DNA from 2 places in the Streptomyces sp. NBC_00820 genome. Region 2 is predicted to be linked to the other one. Evidence: riboswitches for the same ligand, from Rfam matches in the RefSeq annotation. Region 2 holds a riboswitch; the other holds the start of a gene.

Region 1 (7,512 bases), 3.4 Mb from region 2:
GCCGGGCCGTCGCGACCAGCTCCTCCCAGACCCGCGCCTCCTCGCCGTCCGCTTCCCTGACTTCCCCGTCCGCGTGCCGCCGCTGTTCAGCCATGCGGCGATCCTGCCAGGCGGCCCGGCCTGCGGGGAGAGGGCCGACCGCCCGATTCGGCCCGCCGGGGCGGACGTACGCCGGCCGCCGCCGAACGGCCGTCCCCGGCGCGGCGGTCGTACCACCGAACGAGCGGACATCGCCGCGAGGCGGCCGTAAATCGGCGGCCCCGGCGACGGCCCGGCGTTCAATGATCCTTCTCGCCCGCTGGACCCCGCTCCGCCGCCACCCCGGGGGGACGCATGGCCCGTGATCGCACACCTTCCCGCAGCCGCGCCGGCGTCCTCGCGGCGGCCACGGCGGCGCTCGCCCTCGCGGGTTCCCAGGCCGTCGCCGCCGGGCCGTCGGCGGCCGTGGCGGGCCTGCCCAGGGGGCACGACGTGTCGTCCCATCAGAAGCACGTCGACTGGGCAGCCGTCCGGTCGCGGGGCGCACGGTTCGTATACGTCAAGGCGACCGAGTCCACGGACTACCGCAACCCGTACTTCGCCCGGCAGTACGGGGGCGCGCGGCGGGCGGGCCTGATCCGGGGCGCGTACCACTTCGCCCTGCCGGACCGGTCCTCCGGCGCACGTCAGGCCGCCTTCTTCGTGCGGCACGGCGGAGCCTGGCGGGCGGACGGGCGGACGCTGCCGCCCGCGCTCGACATCGAGTACAACCCGTACGACGCGCACCACAAGTGCTACGGGCTGAGCCGGACCCGGATGGTGCGCTGGATCCGGTCGTTCAGCGACGAGATCAAGCGGGAGACGGGCCGCCGTCCGGCCATCTACACCACCACCCACTGGTGGAAGGCGTGCACCGGCAACAGCCGCGCCTTCGCCGCGAACCACGCGCTGTGGATCGCCAGTCACGGCACGCCGGACCCCGGATCGCTGCCCGGCGGCTGGCGGCACTGGACCTTCTGGCAGTACGGCATCAAGGGCGGTCTACCGGGTGACCAGAATCTCTTCAACGGGTCCCCCGGCAGGCTGCGGGCCTTCGCGCGCGGCCGTTGACCAAGTGGCGCCTGGGGCGTCGGTCCCGAGCGGAATCCAGACCCCCCGATCCGGACACCACCGAGCCTGCCTCAGTTCACCTTCCGTTCACCCGGGTTGCTTACGGTCCAACAGCCAATGACCTCGAACGATTGCCTGGGTAAATGGAAAACTTCTCGCTGATCCTCGCGATTGTGGTGGTAACCGCACTCGCGTTCGATTTCACGAACGGTTTTCATGACACCGCCAACGCGATGGCCACGACCATCTCGACCGGTGCACTCAAGCCCAAGGTCGCGGTGGCCATGTCCGCCGCCCTCAACCTTGTGGGCGCTTTCCTCTCCGTGGAGGTCGCCAACACGATCTCCAAGGGTCTCGTCGATGAGAACGGCATCCGTCCCGAGGTCATCTTCGCCGCCCTGACCGGCGCGATCCTCTGGAACCTGGTGACCTGGCTGGTGGGGCTGCCCTCCAGTTCCTCCCACGCCCTGATGGGCGGCCTGATCGGCGCCACCGTCGCCTCCGCCGGCTTCGGCGCGGTCCACGGTGACGTCCTCGTCACCAAGGTGCTGCTCCCGGCGGTCGCCGCACCGATCGTGGCCGGCCTCGCCGCCATGCTCTCCACCCGCTTCTCCTACGGCATCGGCAAGAACGCCGACGGCGAGGCCACCCGCAAGGGCTACCGCGCCGGCCAGATAGCCTCCGCCGGCCTGGTCTCCCTGGCCCACGGCACCAACGACGCCCAGAAGACGATGGGCATCATCACCCTCGCGCTGATCGCGGGCGGCACCATCGCCCCCGGCTCGAACCCTCCCACCTGGGTGATCCTCTCCGCCGGCCTGGCCATCGCGCTCGGCACCTACATCGGCGGCTGGCGGATCATCCGCACCATGGGCAAGGGTCTGACCGACCTGGAGCCGCGCCAGGGCTTCGCCGCGCAGACCAGCGCCGCCACGGCCATCCTGGCCTCCTCCCACCTCGGCTTCTCCCTCTCCACCACCCACGTCGTCTCCGGCGCGGTGATGGGCGCGGGTGTCGGCCGCAAGGGCGGCGTGGTCCGCTGGTCCACCGCGACCCGCATGTTCGTCGCCTGGGCGCTGACCCTGCCGGCCGCCGCGCTGGTCGGCGCGGGCGCCGAGTCCGTGACGGACCTCGGCGACTGGGGTACCGCGCTCGTCGCCGTCTTCCTGATCGCCTCCAGCGCCGCGATCTGGAAGTTCTCCCGCCGCGAGGTCGTCGACCACACCAACGTCACCGCCGACGACGCCACCACCGAGCCGATCGGCGCGGTCACCGCCGCCATGGCCGCGGTCGCCCCGCCGCCCACCGGCGCGGTCACCGAGGACCTGGCGATCACCATCCCGGCCCAGGCCATCGCCGAACCGGCCCCCGCGACCCCGGCCATCCCGCCGGCCGCCACGGTCTGACCCCCGCGCCCCGGTAACCGAAGGAAGCATCCTCATGAAGATCGACTGGGCGGCCATCGGCTCCGTCTTCGGCGTCAGCCTCCTGGTGGCCGTCGGCCTGGTGGCCCTGTTCACCCTCGGCATCAACGGCCTGGCCCGCCGCGAGAAGGCCGTCGCGCAGGGCGGCTCGGCGGCGCTCGCGCTGGCCGGCGCCTACGTCTGCTTCGCGGCGTGCGCGGCCGCGGTGGCGTACGGCATCAGCCTGATCGTCGCGAAGCCCTGACCCGACGGTCCTGACTGCGCGCCCTGGCTCGACGGTCCTGACTGCGCGCCCTGGCTCGACGGTCCTGACTGCGCGCCCTGGCTCGGCGGTCCTGACTGCGTGTCCTGACTGCGCGTGCAGACTCGGCCGGTCGCGGCCGGGTCGCCCGGCCGAACGAACGACCCGGCCACTGAACGACCGGCTGAACGGCTCCTCCCGGCATGTGCCGCGGGGAGCCGTTCGCATGTCCCGGTGGCGCTCGGGCGGCCGGGGTGTGGGGCTCAGCACACTCTCCCCCCGCAGGTCAACGGCAGGTTGACGTCGTTCCGGGCGCATGGTGGACTTCCCAGGCCATGTACGGCGGCAGCAGAGGAAGTCCGGTGCGAATCCGGCGCGGTCCCGCCACTGTCACCGGGGTAGGAACCCCCGGGAGCCAGGAACTCTCGCCGCCGGTCTCGTCGAACCAGGGCGTGGACACCCTGAGTGAGGACATACCGCCATGCTCGGCTGCCCGTTGAGGACAAGTACCAGGATCGCCCCTGTGCCCACGGCCGGCTGAGCCGATGGGTGCCGATCGCACTTACGCGTACGGTGCCGCCGCCGGCCTCCTGGGCGACCTGCTCCTCGGCGATCCCCGCCGCGGGCACCCCGTCGCCGCGTTCGGCCGGGCCGCCGGAGCCGTGGAACGCGTGCTGTGGCACGACCACCGCGGCTGGGGCGCGCTGCACACCGCCGTGTGCGCCGGTGGCGCCGTGGCCCTGGGTGCCGTGGCCGAGCGCGCCGTACGCCGCTCCCCCGCCGCCCGCCTCGCGCTGACCGCCGCCGCCGCCTGGTCCGTCGTCGGCGGGACCTCGCTGGCCCGGGAGGCGCGGGCCGTCGGGCGTGCCCTGGAGGCCGGGGACGTGCCGGCCGCCCGCGCCCGGCTGCCGCATCTGTGCGGCCGCGACCCGCAGGCCCTCGACGCCGACGGGATCGCCCGGGCGGTGGTCGAGTCGGTCGCCGAGAACACCTCCGACGCCGTCGTGGGCGCGCTGGTGTGGGGCGCCGTGGCCGGGGTGCCGGGGCTGCTGGGCTTCCGGGCGGTCAACACCCTCGACGCGATGGTGGGCCACAAGTCGCCCCGCCACCGGCGCTACGGCTGGGCCTCCGCCCGCCTCGACGACGTCGCCGGCTGGCCCGGCGCCCGACTGACCGCCGTACTCGCCACGCTCGCCGGACCCGACCCGCGCGGGGCCGCACGGGCCTGGCGGGCCGACGCCCGCCGGCACCCGAGCCCCAACGCCGGGCCCGTCGAGGCCTCGTTCGCGGGCGCCCTCGGCGTGCGGCTCGGTGGAACGCTGGCCTACGGCGGCCGCGTCGAACACCGGCCCGTGCTCAACGGGGCCGCCGGGCGGTCCGTCAGCGTGGCCGACATCGACCGGGCCGTACGGCTCTCCCGCCGCGTCGGCCTGCTCGCGCTCGGCGTCACCGTCGCCGCGCGCACCATCGTGAAGGGACGTGGAAAGTGAACGGTGGTCTCCTCGTCGCCGGCACCACCTCCGACGCCGGCAAGAGCGTCGTGACGGCCGGCATCTGCCGGTGGCTGGTGCGCCAGGGCGTCAAGGTGGCGCCCTTCAAGGCGCAGAACATGTCCCTCAACTCCTTCGTCACCCGCGAGGGCGCGGAGATCGGGCGGGCACAGGCCATGCAGGCCCAGGCGTGCCGCGTCGAGCCGACCGCGCTGATGAACCCCGTGCTGCTCAAGCCCGGTGGTGAACAGAGCAGCCAAGTGGTGCTGCTGGGAAAGCCGGTGGGCGAGATGAGCGCCCGCGGCTACCACGGCGGGCGCCAACAGCGGCTCCTCGGCACGGTGCTGGACTGTCTGGCCGAGTTGCGGGGCACGTATGACGCGGTGATCTGTGAGGGGGCCGGTTCACCCGCCGAGATCAATCTGCGGCGCACCGACATCGTCAACATGGGGATCGCGCGGGGGGCGCGGCTGCCCGTGCTCGTCGTCGGCGACATCGACCGCGGCGGCGTGTTCGCCTCCTTCTTCGGCACGGTCGCCCTGCTCTCGCCCGAGGACCAGGAGCTGGTCGCCGGGTTCCTGGTGAACAAGTTCCGCGGGGACGTCTCGCTGCTGGAGCCCGGCCTGGACATGCTGCACGGGCTCACCGGACGGCACACCTACGGCGTGCTGCCGTTCCGGCACGGCCTCGGCATCGACGAGGAGGACGGCCTCAGGGTCTCCCTGCGCGGCACGGTCCGGGAGTCGACGGTGGCTCCCCCGCACGGCGAGGACGTGCTGCGGGTCGCCGTCTGCGCGATCCCCCTGATGTCCAACTTCACCGACGTGGACGCGCTGGCCGCAGAACCGGGCGTCGTCGTGCGGTTCGTGGACCGGCCCGAGGAACTGGCGGACGCGGACCTGGTGGTGGTCCCCGGCACGCGCGGGACCGTACGGGCGCTGGAGTGGCTGCGCGAGCGCGGCCTGGCGGACGCCCTCGTGCGCAGGGCCGCCGAGGGGCGGCCGGTCCTCGGCGTCTGCGGCGGCTTCCAGCTGCTCGGGGAGCACATCGAGGACGAGGTCGAGTCGCGCGCCGGGTCCGTCCCGGGGCTCGGCGTGCTCCCGGTGCGGGTGCGGTTCGCCCGCGAGAAGACCCTGACCCGGCCGGTGGGCGAGGCCCTCGGCGAGCGGGTCGAGGGGTACGAGATCCATCACGGGGTCGCCGAAGTCCTCGGTGGAGAGCGCTTCTTGGACGGCTGCCGGGTCGGCCGGACCTGGGGCACCCACTGGCACGGTTCGCTGGAGTCGGACGGCTTCCGGCGGGCCTTCCTGCGCGAGGTGGCCGCCGCCGCGGGGCGCCGCTTCGTGCCGGCCCCCGACACCTCGTTCGCCGAGCTGCGCGAGGAGCAGCTGGACCGGCTCGGCGACCTGATCGAACAGCACGCGGACACGGACGCGCTCTGGCGGCTCATCGAGTCGGGCGCGCCGCAAGGACTGCCTTTCATTCCACCGGGAGCGCCCGCATGAGCACAGTGTTGTTGTTGTCGACCGCCGACACCGATCTGCTGGCGGCCAGGGCCTCCGGCGCCGGGTACCGCATCGGCAACCCGACCCGCGTCGACGTCGCCGGCGAGCTGCCCGGACTGGTCGACGGCGCGGACATCGCCGTCGTACGGCTGCTGGGCGGCAAGCGCGCCTGGGAGGACGGGCTGGCGGCGCTGCGGGTGGCCGGGGTGCCGACCGTGCTGCTGGGCGGCGAGAGCGTGCCGGACGCCGAGCTGATGGCCGAGTCGTCGGTGCCGGCGGGTGTGGTCGCGGAGGCGCTCAGGTACCTGGTCGAGGGCGGGTCCGCCAACCTGCTGGAGCTGTCCCGGTTCCTGTCCGACACCGTGCTGCTGACCGGCGAGGGTTTCGAAGAGCCGCGGAAGATGCCGGAGTTCGGGGTGCACGGCGAGCGTGCCCTGGTGGCCGGCCGGCCGACCGTGGGTGTGCTCTTCTACCGGGCGCACGAGCTGAGCGGCAACACCGCCTTCGTGGACACCCTGTGCGACGCGATCGAGGACCGGGGGGCCAACGCCCTTCCCGTGTACTGCGGTTCGCTGCGCGGCGCGGACGCCGGGCTGTACGAGCTGCTGGCGAAGGCGGACACCCTGGTCGCCACCGTGCTGGCCGCGGGCGGCACGCACGCCTCGCAGGCCTCGGCGGGCGGAAAGGATCCAGTGGTGCGAAGCACCTCCGTTGAGGGTGGTGGTGGGAGACGGGCGGGCGAGGAGGCGTGGGACGTCGGGGCGCTCGCCGACCTCGACGTGCCGGTGCTGCAGGGGCTCTGCCTGACCTCCTCGCGGAGCGCCTGGGACGAGTCGGACGCCGCCCTGTCCCCCATGGACGCGGCGATGCAGGTCGCGATCCCGGAGTTCGACGGGCGGCTGATCACCGTGCCGTTCTCCTTCAAGGAGCAGGGCCCCGACGAGGTCCCGGTGTACGTCGCCGACCCCGAGCGGGCCGGCCGGGTCGCCGGAATCGCCGTACGGCACGCCGCGTTGCGGCACAGGCCGAACGCGGAGAAGAAGGTCGCGCTCGTCTTCACCGCCTATCCGACGAAGCACTCGCGGGTCGGCAACGCGGTCGGCCTGGACACTCCGGCGTCGGCCGTGCGGGTGCTGGACGCGCTGCGCGACGCCGGCTACGGCGTCACCGGACACCCCGCCGAGGGCGACGAGTTGATCCACCGGCTCATCGCGGCCGGCGGCCACGACGTGGAGTGGCTGACCGAGGAGCAGCTGGCGGCCGCGCCCGCGCGGGTGCCGCTCGCGGACTACCGGGCCTGGTTCGACCGGCTCGAACCAGGGCTGCGGGAGGGCATGCTGGAGGCCTGGGGCGAGCCGCCGGGCAGCCTGTACGTGGACGGCGACGACATCGTGCTCGCCTCCCTCCGGTTCGGGAACGTCGTGGTGATGATCCAGCCGCCGCGCGGCTTCGGCGAGAACCCGATCGCGATCTACCACGACCCCGACATGCCGCCCTCCCACCACTACATGGCGGCCTACCGCTGGCTGGAGGCCGCGACGTCGGAGGGGGGCTTCGGCGCGGACGCGATCGTGCACATGGGCAAGCACGGCACGATGGAGTGGCTGCCCGGCAAGGGGCTGGGGCTGTCGCGCGGATGCGCGCCGGACGCCGTACTCGGTGAACTGCCGCTGATCTACCCGTTCATCGTCAACGACCCCGGCGAGGGCACCCAGGCCAAGCGGCGCGGGCACGCCACCGTGGTCGACCACCTGGTGCCGCCG
Region 2 (7,512 bases):
TACGGCTGACGCCGCCTCAGATCCGGTGTCGGCGCGGAGTCTCCACATCGCGCCCGCGAAATCGACATACCGATATCCGGACGAGGTCTTCCGCTGCGGCGACACCGTCACCTAGATTTCGTCCCCATTACGCGTGTGATCAGCGAGGGGACGGAGCCACCGCATGTCCGAAGCACCCGAAGAAGCCAGACCACCGGTGTCACCACCGGTGGTGACACCGGTGCGCGTCGTCATCGCCCTGTGTCTCGTCGCGCCGTTCGTGGCGATGCTGTGGGTCGGCTCGTTCGCCAAGACGGACCCGGCGTTCATCGGGATCCCGTTCTTCTACTGGTACCAGATGCTGTGGGTGCTGATCTCGACCGCGCTCACCATGCTCGCGTACCAGCTGTGGCAGCGTGACCAGCGCGCCCGCGGTGCCGCGAAGGGGGGTGCGGCGCAGTGAAGGACGGTGTCAACGGCGTCGCGCTCGGCGTCTTCGTCTTCTTCTTCCTGGCCGTCACGGTCATGGGCTTCCTGGCTGCGCGCTGGCGCAAGTCCGACAACGAGCAGTCGCTGGACGAATGGGGCCTGGGCGGCCGGTCGTTCGGCACCTGGGTCACCTGGTTCCTGCTCGGCGGCGACCTGTACACGGCGTACACCTTCGTCGCGGTGCCGGCGGCGATCTACGCGGCGGGCGCGGCGGGCTTCTTCGCGGTGCCGTACACGATCCTGGTCTACCCGCTGATCTTCACCTTCCTGCCCCGGCTGTGGTCGGTCTCGCACAAGCACGGATACGTGACGACCTCGGACTTCGTGCGCGGCCGCTTCGGGTCCAAGAGCCTGTCGCTGGCCGTGGCGGTCACCGGCATCCTCGCGACCATGCCGTACATCGCACTCCAGCTCGTCGGCATCCAGGCGGTGCTGGACGTGATGGGCGTCGGCGGCGGGGAGAACACCAACTGGTTCGTGAAGGACCTGCCGCTGCTCATCGCCTTCGGCGTGCTGGCGGCGTACACCTACTCCTCGGGACTGCGCGCGCCCGCGCTGATCGCGTTCGTCAAGGACGGCCTGATCTACCTCGTCATCGTGGTGGCGATCATCTACATCCCGATCAAGCTCGGCGGGTTCCACGACATCTTCGCCCAGGCCGACAAGGCGTTCTCCCAGGTCAATCCGGCGACCGGCAAGCCGCGCGGCGCTCTCGTGCCGGCGGAGGCGGGCCAGTGGACGTACGCCACCCTGGCGCTCGGCTCGGCCCTCGCGCTCTTCATGTACCCGCACTCGATCACCGCGACCCTGTCGTCCAGGAGCCGTGACGTGATCCGCCGCAACACCACGATCCTGCCGCTGTACTCCCTCATGCTCGGCCTGCTGGCCCTGCTGGGCTTCATGGCGATCGCGGCCGGGGTGAAGGTCACCAACGGGCAGCTGGCGATCCCGCAGCTGTTCGAGGACATGTTCCCGTCCTGGTTCGCGGGCGTGGCCTTCGCGGCGATCGGCATCGGCGCGCTGGTGCCGGCGGCGATCATGTCGATCGCGGCGGCGAACCTGTTCACCCGCAACATCTACAAGGACTTCATCAAGCCGGACGCCACGCCCGAGCAGGAGACCAAGGTCTCCAAGCTGGTCTCCCTGCTGGTGAAGGTGGGCGCGCTGGTCTTCGTCCTGACCATGGACAAGACGGTCGCCATCAACTTCCAGCTGCTCGGCGGCATCTGGATCCTGCAGACCTTCCCGGCCCTGGTCGGCGGCCTGTTCACCCGCTGGTTCCACCGCTGGGCGCTGCTGGCCGGCTGGGCGGTCGGCATGATCTACGGCACGGCCGCCGCCTACGGGGTCGCCTCCCCGACGCAGGCGCACTTCGGCGGCTCGGCCAAGGAGATCCCGGGCATCGGTGAGATCGGCTACATCGGCCTCACGGCGTTCGTCCTGAACGTGGTCGTCACCGTGGTCCTCACCTTCGCCCTGAAGGCGCTGAAGGCCCCCGAGGGCGTCGACGAGACCAGGCCGGAGGACTACACCGCGGACGCGGGCGACCCGGGCGTCCGGGCGGAGCTTCCCCCGGCCACTGCGGGGAGTGCTCACTAGTCCCACAAGGGGCTCGCAGGAGCCGCGCACCCGGTCGTGATGACCCCGCAGCGGGCCGTCGTGGAGCATGTCCCACGGCGGCCCGCTGCCGTGCGTGTTGACGCTCTGAATCCAGCACGACACACAGCAGACACAACATCTGGTGGTGCCACGGCAGCCCAGCACTAGATGTATGCTCGTCATCGCTGTCGCCGCAGGGGAATCCGGTGCGAATCCGGAACTGTCCCGCAACGGTGTACTTGTACGTGTCCGTCCCTGAGGCGGCGTGTGCTCGGTCAGTCCGAGGACCTGTCGACAGCCGCGCCCGGCCGTCCGGTCCGGGTGCCCCAAGACGTCCGGGCCTCGTGGAGTGGGCCGGTGGACGCGACGCCGTGTGCGCTCGTGCTGCCAATGCCCTCCGCCAGGCCCCCGTGCCGAGCGAGGGAGAGCCCCCACGTGACCATCGCGCCTGCCGATCCGGCTTCAGCCACCTTGGCGACCGAGGCCCCGGTGGAGACCGACGGTCCGGGTGCCGCGCTGCTGCGGACCCTGACCGAGCTGACCGCCGACCTCCCCGACGCCGACCCCGGCCGGGTCGCCGCCGCCGCGCTGCGCGGCCGCTCGGCCCGGGCCGACGAGGCGGAGCTGCGCGAACTGGCCACGGAGGCGGCCGCCGGCCTGATCTCCGAGGACCCCGCGTACTCGCGCCTGGCCGCCCGCCTGTTGACCCTCTCCATCCGCGCCGAGGCCGCCTCGCAGGGGGTGACCTCCTTCACGGAGTCCGTCGTGGTCGGGCACCGGGAAGGGCTCGTCGCCGACCGCACCGCCGAGTTCGTGCGGCTGCACGCCGAGCGGCTGGACGCGCTGATCGACACGGGCGCCGACGACCGCTTCGGCTACTTCGGCCTGCGCACGCTGCACAGCCGCTACCTGCTGCGCCACCCGATCACCCGGCACGTGATCGAGACCCCCCAGCACTTCATGCTGCGCGTCGCGTGCGGTCTGGCCGAGGACGACAGCGCCCGCTCCGTGGACGAGGTCACCGCGCTCTACGGCCTGATGAGCCGCCTGGACTACCTCCCGTCCTCCCCCACGCTCTTCAACTCCGGCACGCGGCATCCCCAGATGTCGTCCTGCTACCTGCTCGACTCCCCGCTGGACGAGCTGGACTCCATCTACGACCGCTACCACCAGGTGGCCCGCCTCTCCAAGCACGCCGGCGGCATCGGTCTGTCGTACTCCCGTATCCGCAGCCGCGGTTCGCTGATCCGCGGCACCAACGGGCACTCCAACGGCATCGTGCCGTTCCTGAAGACCCTCGACGCCTCGGTCGCCGCGGTGAACCAGGGCGGCCGGCGCAAGGGCGCGGCCGCGGTGTACCTGGAGACCTGGCACTCCGACATCGAGGAGTTCCTGGAGCTGCGCGACAACACCGGTGAGGACGCGCGCCGTACGCACAACCTGAACCTCGCGCACTGGATCCCGGACGAGTTCATGCGCCGGGTCAACGCCGACGAGCAGTGGTCGCTGTTCTCCCCGGCGGACGTGCCCGAGCTGGTCGACCTGTGGGGCGCGGAGTTCGACGCCGCCTACCGCAAGGCCGAGGCCGCGGGGCTCGCGAAGAAGGCCATGCCGGCCCGTGAGCTGTACGGCCGCATGATGCGCACCCTCGCGCAGACCGGCAACGGCTGGATGACCTTCAAGGACGCCGCCAACCGCACCGCCAACCAGACGGCCGAGCCGGGCAACGTCGTCCACTCCTCCAACCTCTGCACGGAGATCCTGGAGGTCACGGACGACGGCGAGACGGCGGTCTGCAACCTCGGTTCGGTGAACCTGGGCGCCTTCGTCGTCGACGGGGACATCGACTGGAAGCGGCTGGACGAGACGGTCCGCACCGCGGTGACCTTCCTCGACCGCGTCGTGGACATCAACTTCTACCCGACCGAGCAGGCGGGCCGCTCCAACGCCAAGTGGCGTCCGGTGGGCCTGGGTGCCATGGGTCTGCAGGACGTCTTCTTCAAGCTGCGTCTGCCCTTCGACTCCGCCGAGGCGAAGGCCCTGTCCTCGCGCATCGCCGAGCGCATCATGCTCGCCGCGTACGAGGCCTCCGCCGACCTGGCCGAGCGCAGCGGCCCGCTGCCGGCCTGGGAGAAGACCCGTACGGCCCGGGGTGTGCTGCACCCCGACCACTTCGACGTCGAGCTGAACTGGCCCGAGCGCTGGGCGGCCCTGCGGGAGCGGATCGCCTCGGTCGGCATGCGCAACTCCCTGCTGCTCGCCATCGCGCCGACGGCCACCATCGCGTCCATCGCGGGCGTGTACGAGTGCATCGAGCCGCAGGTGTCCAACCTGTTCAAGCGCGAGACGCTGTCCGGCGAGTTCCTCCAGGTCAACTCGTACCTGGTGCGCGAGCTCAAGGAGCTGGGCGTGTGGGACGCGCGCACCCGTGAGGCGCTGCGCGACGCCAGCGGCTCGGTGCAGGACTTCGTCTGGATCCCCGAGGACGTACGGCGGCTGTACCGCACGGCGTGGGAGATCCCGCAGCGCGGCCTGATCGACATGGCGGCGGCCCGTACCCCGTTCCTGGACCAGGCGCAGTCGCTGAACCTGTTCCTGGAGACGCCGACCATCGGCAAGCTCTCCTCGATGTACTCGTACGCCTGGAAGCAGGGCCTGAAGACGACGTACTACCTGCGCTCGCGCCCGGCGACCCGCATCGCCCGCGCCGCCAAGGCGCAGGCCACCATTCCCGTCCAGCAGGCCGCCGACCCCGACGCCGTCGCCTGCTCCCTTGAGAACCCCGAGTCCTGCGAGGCCTGCCAGTAATGTCCAGCCGTAACACCAACCTTCTCGACCCGGGCTTCGAGCTGACCCTGCGTCCCATGCGCTACCCGGACTTCTACGAGCGCTACCGGGACGCCATCAAGAACACCTGGACCGTGGAGGAGGTCGACCTCCACTCGGACGTGGCCGACCTCGCGAAGCTGTCCCCTGAGGAGCAGCACCTGATCGGCCGTCTGGTGGCCTTCTTCGCGACGGGCGACTCGATCGTCGCGAACAACCTGGTGCTGACGCTGTACAAGCACATCAACTCCCCCGAGGCGCGGCTCTACCTGAGCCGTCAGCTGTTCGAGGAGGCCGTGCACGTCCAGTTCTACCTGACGCTCCTGGACACCTACCTCCCCGATCCGGCGGACAGGGCGGCCGCCTTCGACGCGGTGGAGAACATCCCCTCCATCCGCGAGAAGGCCGGTTTCTGCTTCAAGTGGATCAACGAGGTCGAGAAGCTGGACCGTCTGGAGTCCAAGGCGGACCGCCGCCGCTTCCTGCTGAACCTGATCTGCTTCGCCGCGTGCATCGAGGGCCTGTTCTTCTACGGCGCCTTCGCGTACGTCTACTGGTTCCGCAGCCGTGGTCTGCTGCACGGCCTCGCCACGGGCACCAACTGGGTGTTCCGTGACGAGACGATGCACATGTCCTTCGCCTTCGACGTGGTCGACACCGTCCGCAAGGAGGAGCCGGAGCTGTTCGACGACCAGCTCCAGCAGGAGGTCACCGACATGCTGGCGGAGGCCGTCGAGGCCGAGCTGCAGTTCGCCCGTGACCTGTGCGGTGAGGGCCTGCCGGGCATGAACACGGAGTCCATGCGGCAGTACCTGGAGTGCGTCGCCGACCAGCGTCTGACGCGCCTGGGCTTCGCCCCGGTGTACGGCTCGGAGAACCCGTTCTCCTTCATGGAGCTGCAGGGTGTCCAGGAGCTGACGAACTTCTTCGAGCGCCGCGCGTCGGCGTACCAGGTCGCCGTGGAGGGCACGGTCGACCTGGACGAGGACTTCTGAGCCAGGGGGTGTCGTTTGGATCAGGCCGGATCAGGCCGCGGCGTCCGGTGCGGTGCCTCGCAAGGCGGAGGATCTGCCGCGTACCGGACGTACTCGGCTGATCCGACAACGCGGCGAGGTGCCGTGCCGGGCGTCGCGACCCGAGCTGATCCAAACGACACCCCCTAGGGCTACTTCAGCTTCACCGCGTCCCCGGCCGACACGATCCGCGAGGTCGTCGTCGTGCCAGGGAAGTACCAGCGCCAGCTGCCCGCCGACGTGGCGGTCACCTTGGTGCTCAGCTTTCCGTCGTCGCCCGTCGTCACGGTCTTGACCGTCTGGTAGTGGGCGGCGCCGGCCGCTCTGTACTGGAGCCTGACCTGCTGCCCGGTGAACCCGTGGTACTTCAGGTCCTCCCAGTTCGCCCGGGACAGCTTGCCCGTGACGGTGAGCCGGGCTCCCTTGGCGACCGGCTCGGGAGTCGCGTCGGTCGTGAGCTTCGCGGCGCGCTTCACCTTGAACTGGGCGATGCGGTCGGAGATCCAGTAGTCGCCGTCGTTCGCCTTGACGGTGGCGTTGACCTGCCAGACACCGGCGATCTTGTTGCTGTCGATGTCGTCGCTGTCCGGGATCCAGGCCGGGTCGACCTTCATCGTGGCCGTGCACACCGACGTGGTGGACGACTTCTTGGCGCACGACGACCCGGTCCAGTCGAAGAAGCCGTACCCGTTGGACGAGTTGAAGGCGCTGACGTGCGTCAGGCCCTTCACGCCCGAGTTGTCCTTGACGGTGATGGCGATCGGGAACGTCACGGTCTTCGTCGTGCCGACGACGACGTCGGTCCCGTTGTCGACCACGGTCTTGGTGACCCGGATGTCGCCCCGCCCCTCCGCGTGGGCCCCGGTCGCCGCCAGCAGTGTCAGAGCGGCGGCCCCACCCGCAAGGACCCAGGCTCTTCGGCCAGTTGTGCCTCTCATCTGTCCCTCCCTCTGTGATGTGAGAGGAGAGGGTACACAGCCCTCGGACGGTTCCACGCGGGAGGCGGCCGGTCGGCCGAACGCCTACCGGCGCGCGTTCCGGGGCCCTCGGGCCACCTGAGCGCGCGCCGGTATCAGGAGGTGTTCAGGAGGGGTTCCTCACCACTCCACGGGCTTCACCAGCAGCCGGTGCGGGCGCAGGGTGATGCCCACGCGGGTGGTGGCGTCGGACCCGCCGACCTGCTCGAAGCGGTACTTCGCCGAGACCGCGGCGACGATCAGGCTCAGCTGGGCCATGGAGAAGTGGTCGCTGGGGCACTTGCGGTTGCCGACGCTGAACGGGTTCATCGCGTACTTGGGCACCTCCTTGGCCCGCTCCGGCAGCCACCGGTCGGGGTCGAAGTCGAGGTGGCGGTCGTGGGAGCGGGCGTCGCGCTGGATGGCGTAGGGGCTGTAGATGATGTCCGCCCCGGCCGGGATGCGATAGCCGCCCAGCTCGCTGTCGGCCATCGCGCGCCGCGTCAGTATCCAGACGGCGGGCCTGAGGCGCATGGCCTCGACGACGACGTTGTTGGTGTGGGTGAGCCGGCGGACGTGCTCGAATGCGACCGGGCGGCCGCCGGTGACGGATTCGACCTCGGCGCGCACCTTCTCGGCGTGTTCGGGAT

What was found. Region 2 has a riboswitch for cobalamin ahead of OIB37_RS24435 (ribonucleoside-diphosphate reductase subunit alpha). Riboswitches for the same ligand answer to the same signal wherever they lie in the genome.
Region 1: another riboswitch for cobalamin. It lies ahead of OIB37_RS09155 (cobalamin biosynthesis protein); the one in region 2 lies ahead of OIB37_RS24435 (ribonucleoside-diphosphate reductase subunit alpha).

Annotation. Positions count from the first base shown of each region.
Region 1 covers NZ_CP108882.1:1,989,431-1,996,942, forward strand. Annotated here, with positions in the region: gene OIB37_RS09135 (class II aldolase/adducin family protein) at 1-94, opposite strand, end outside; gene OIB37_RS09140 (lysozyme) at 334-1,089, shown strand; gene OIB37_RS09145 (inorganic phosphate transporter) at 1,233-2,495, shown strand; gene OIB37_RS09150 (hypothetical protein) at 2,530-2,757, shown strand; cobalamin riboswitch at 3,081-3,201, shown strand; gene OIB37_RS09155 (cobalamin biosynthesis protein) at 3,300-4,244, shown strand; gene OIB37_RS09160 (cobyric acid synthase) at 4,241-5,749, shown strand; gene cobN (cobaltochelatase subunit CobN) at 5,746-7,512, shown strand, end outside.
Region 2 covers NZ_CP108882.1:5,371,116-5,378,627, reverse strand. Annotated here, with positions in the region: gene OIB37_RS24445 (DUF3311 domain-containing protein) at 164-442, shown strand; gene mctP (monocarboxylate uptake permease MctP) at 439-2,067, shown strand; cobalamin riboswitch at 2,240-2,377, shown strand; gene OIB37_RS24435 (ribonucleoside-diphosphate reductase subunit alpha) at 2,503-4,875, shown strand; gene OIB37_RS24430 (ribonucleotide-diphosphate reductase subunit beta) at 4,875-5,888, shown strand; gene OIB37_RS24425 (hypothetical protein) at 6,059-6,844, opposite strand; gene OIB37_RS24420 (bifunctional albaflavenone monooxygenase/terpene synthase) at 7,004-7,512, opposite strand, start outside.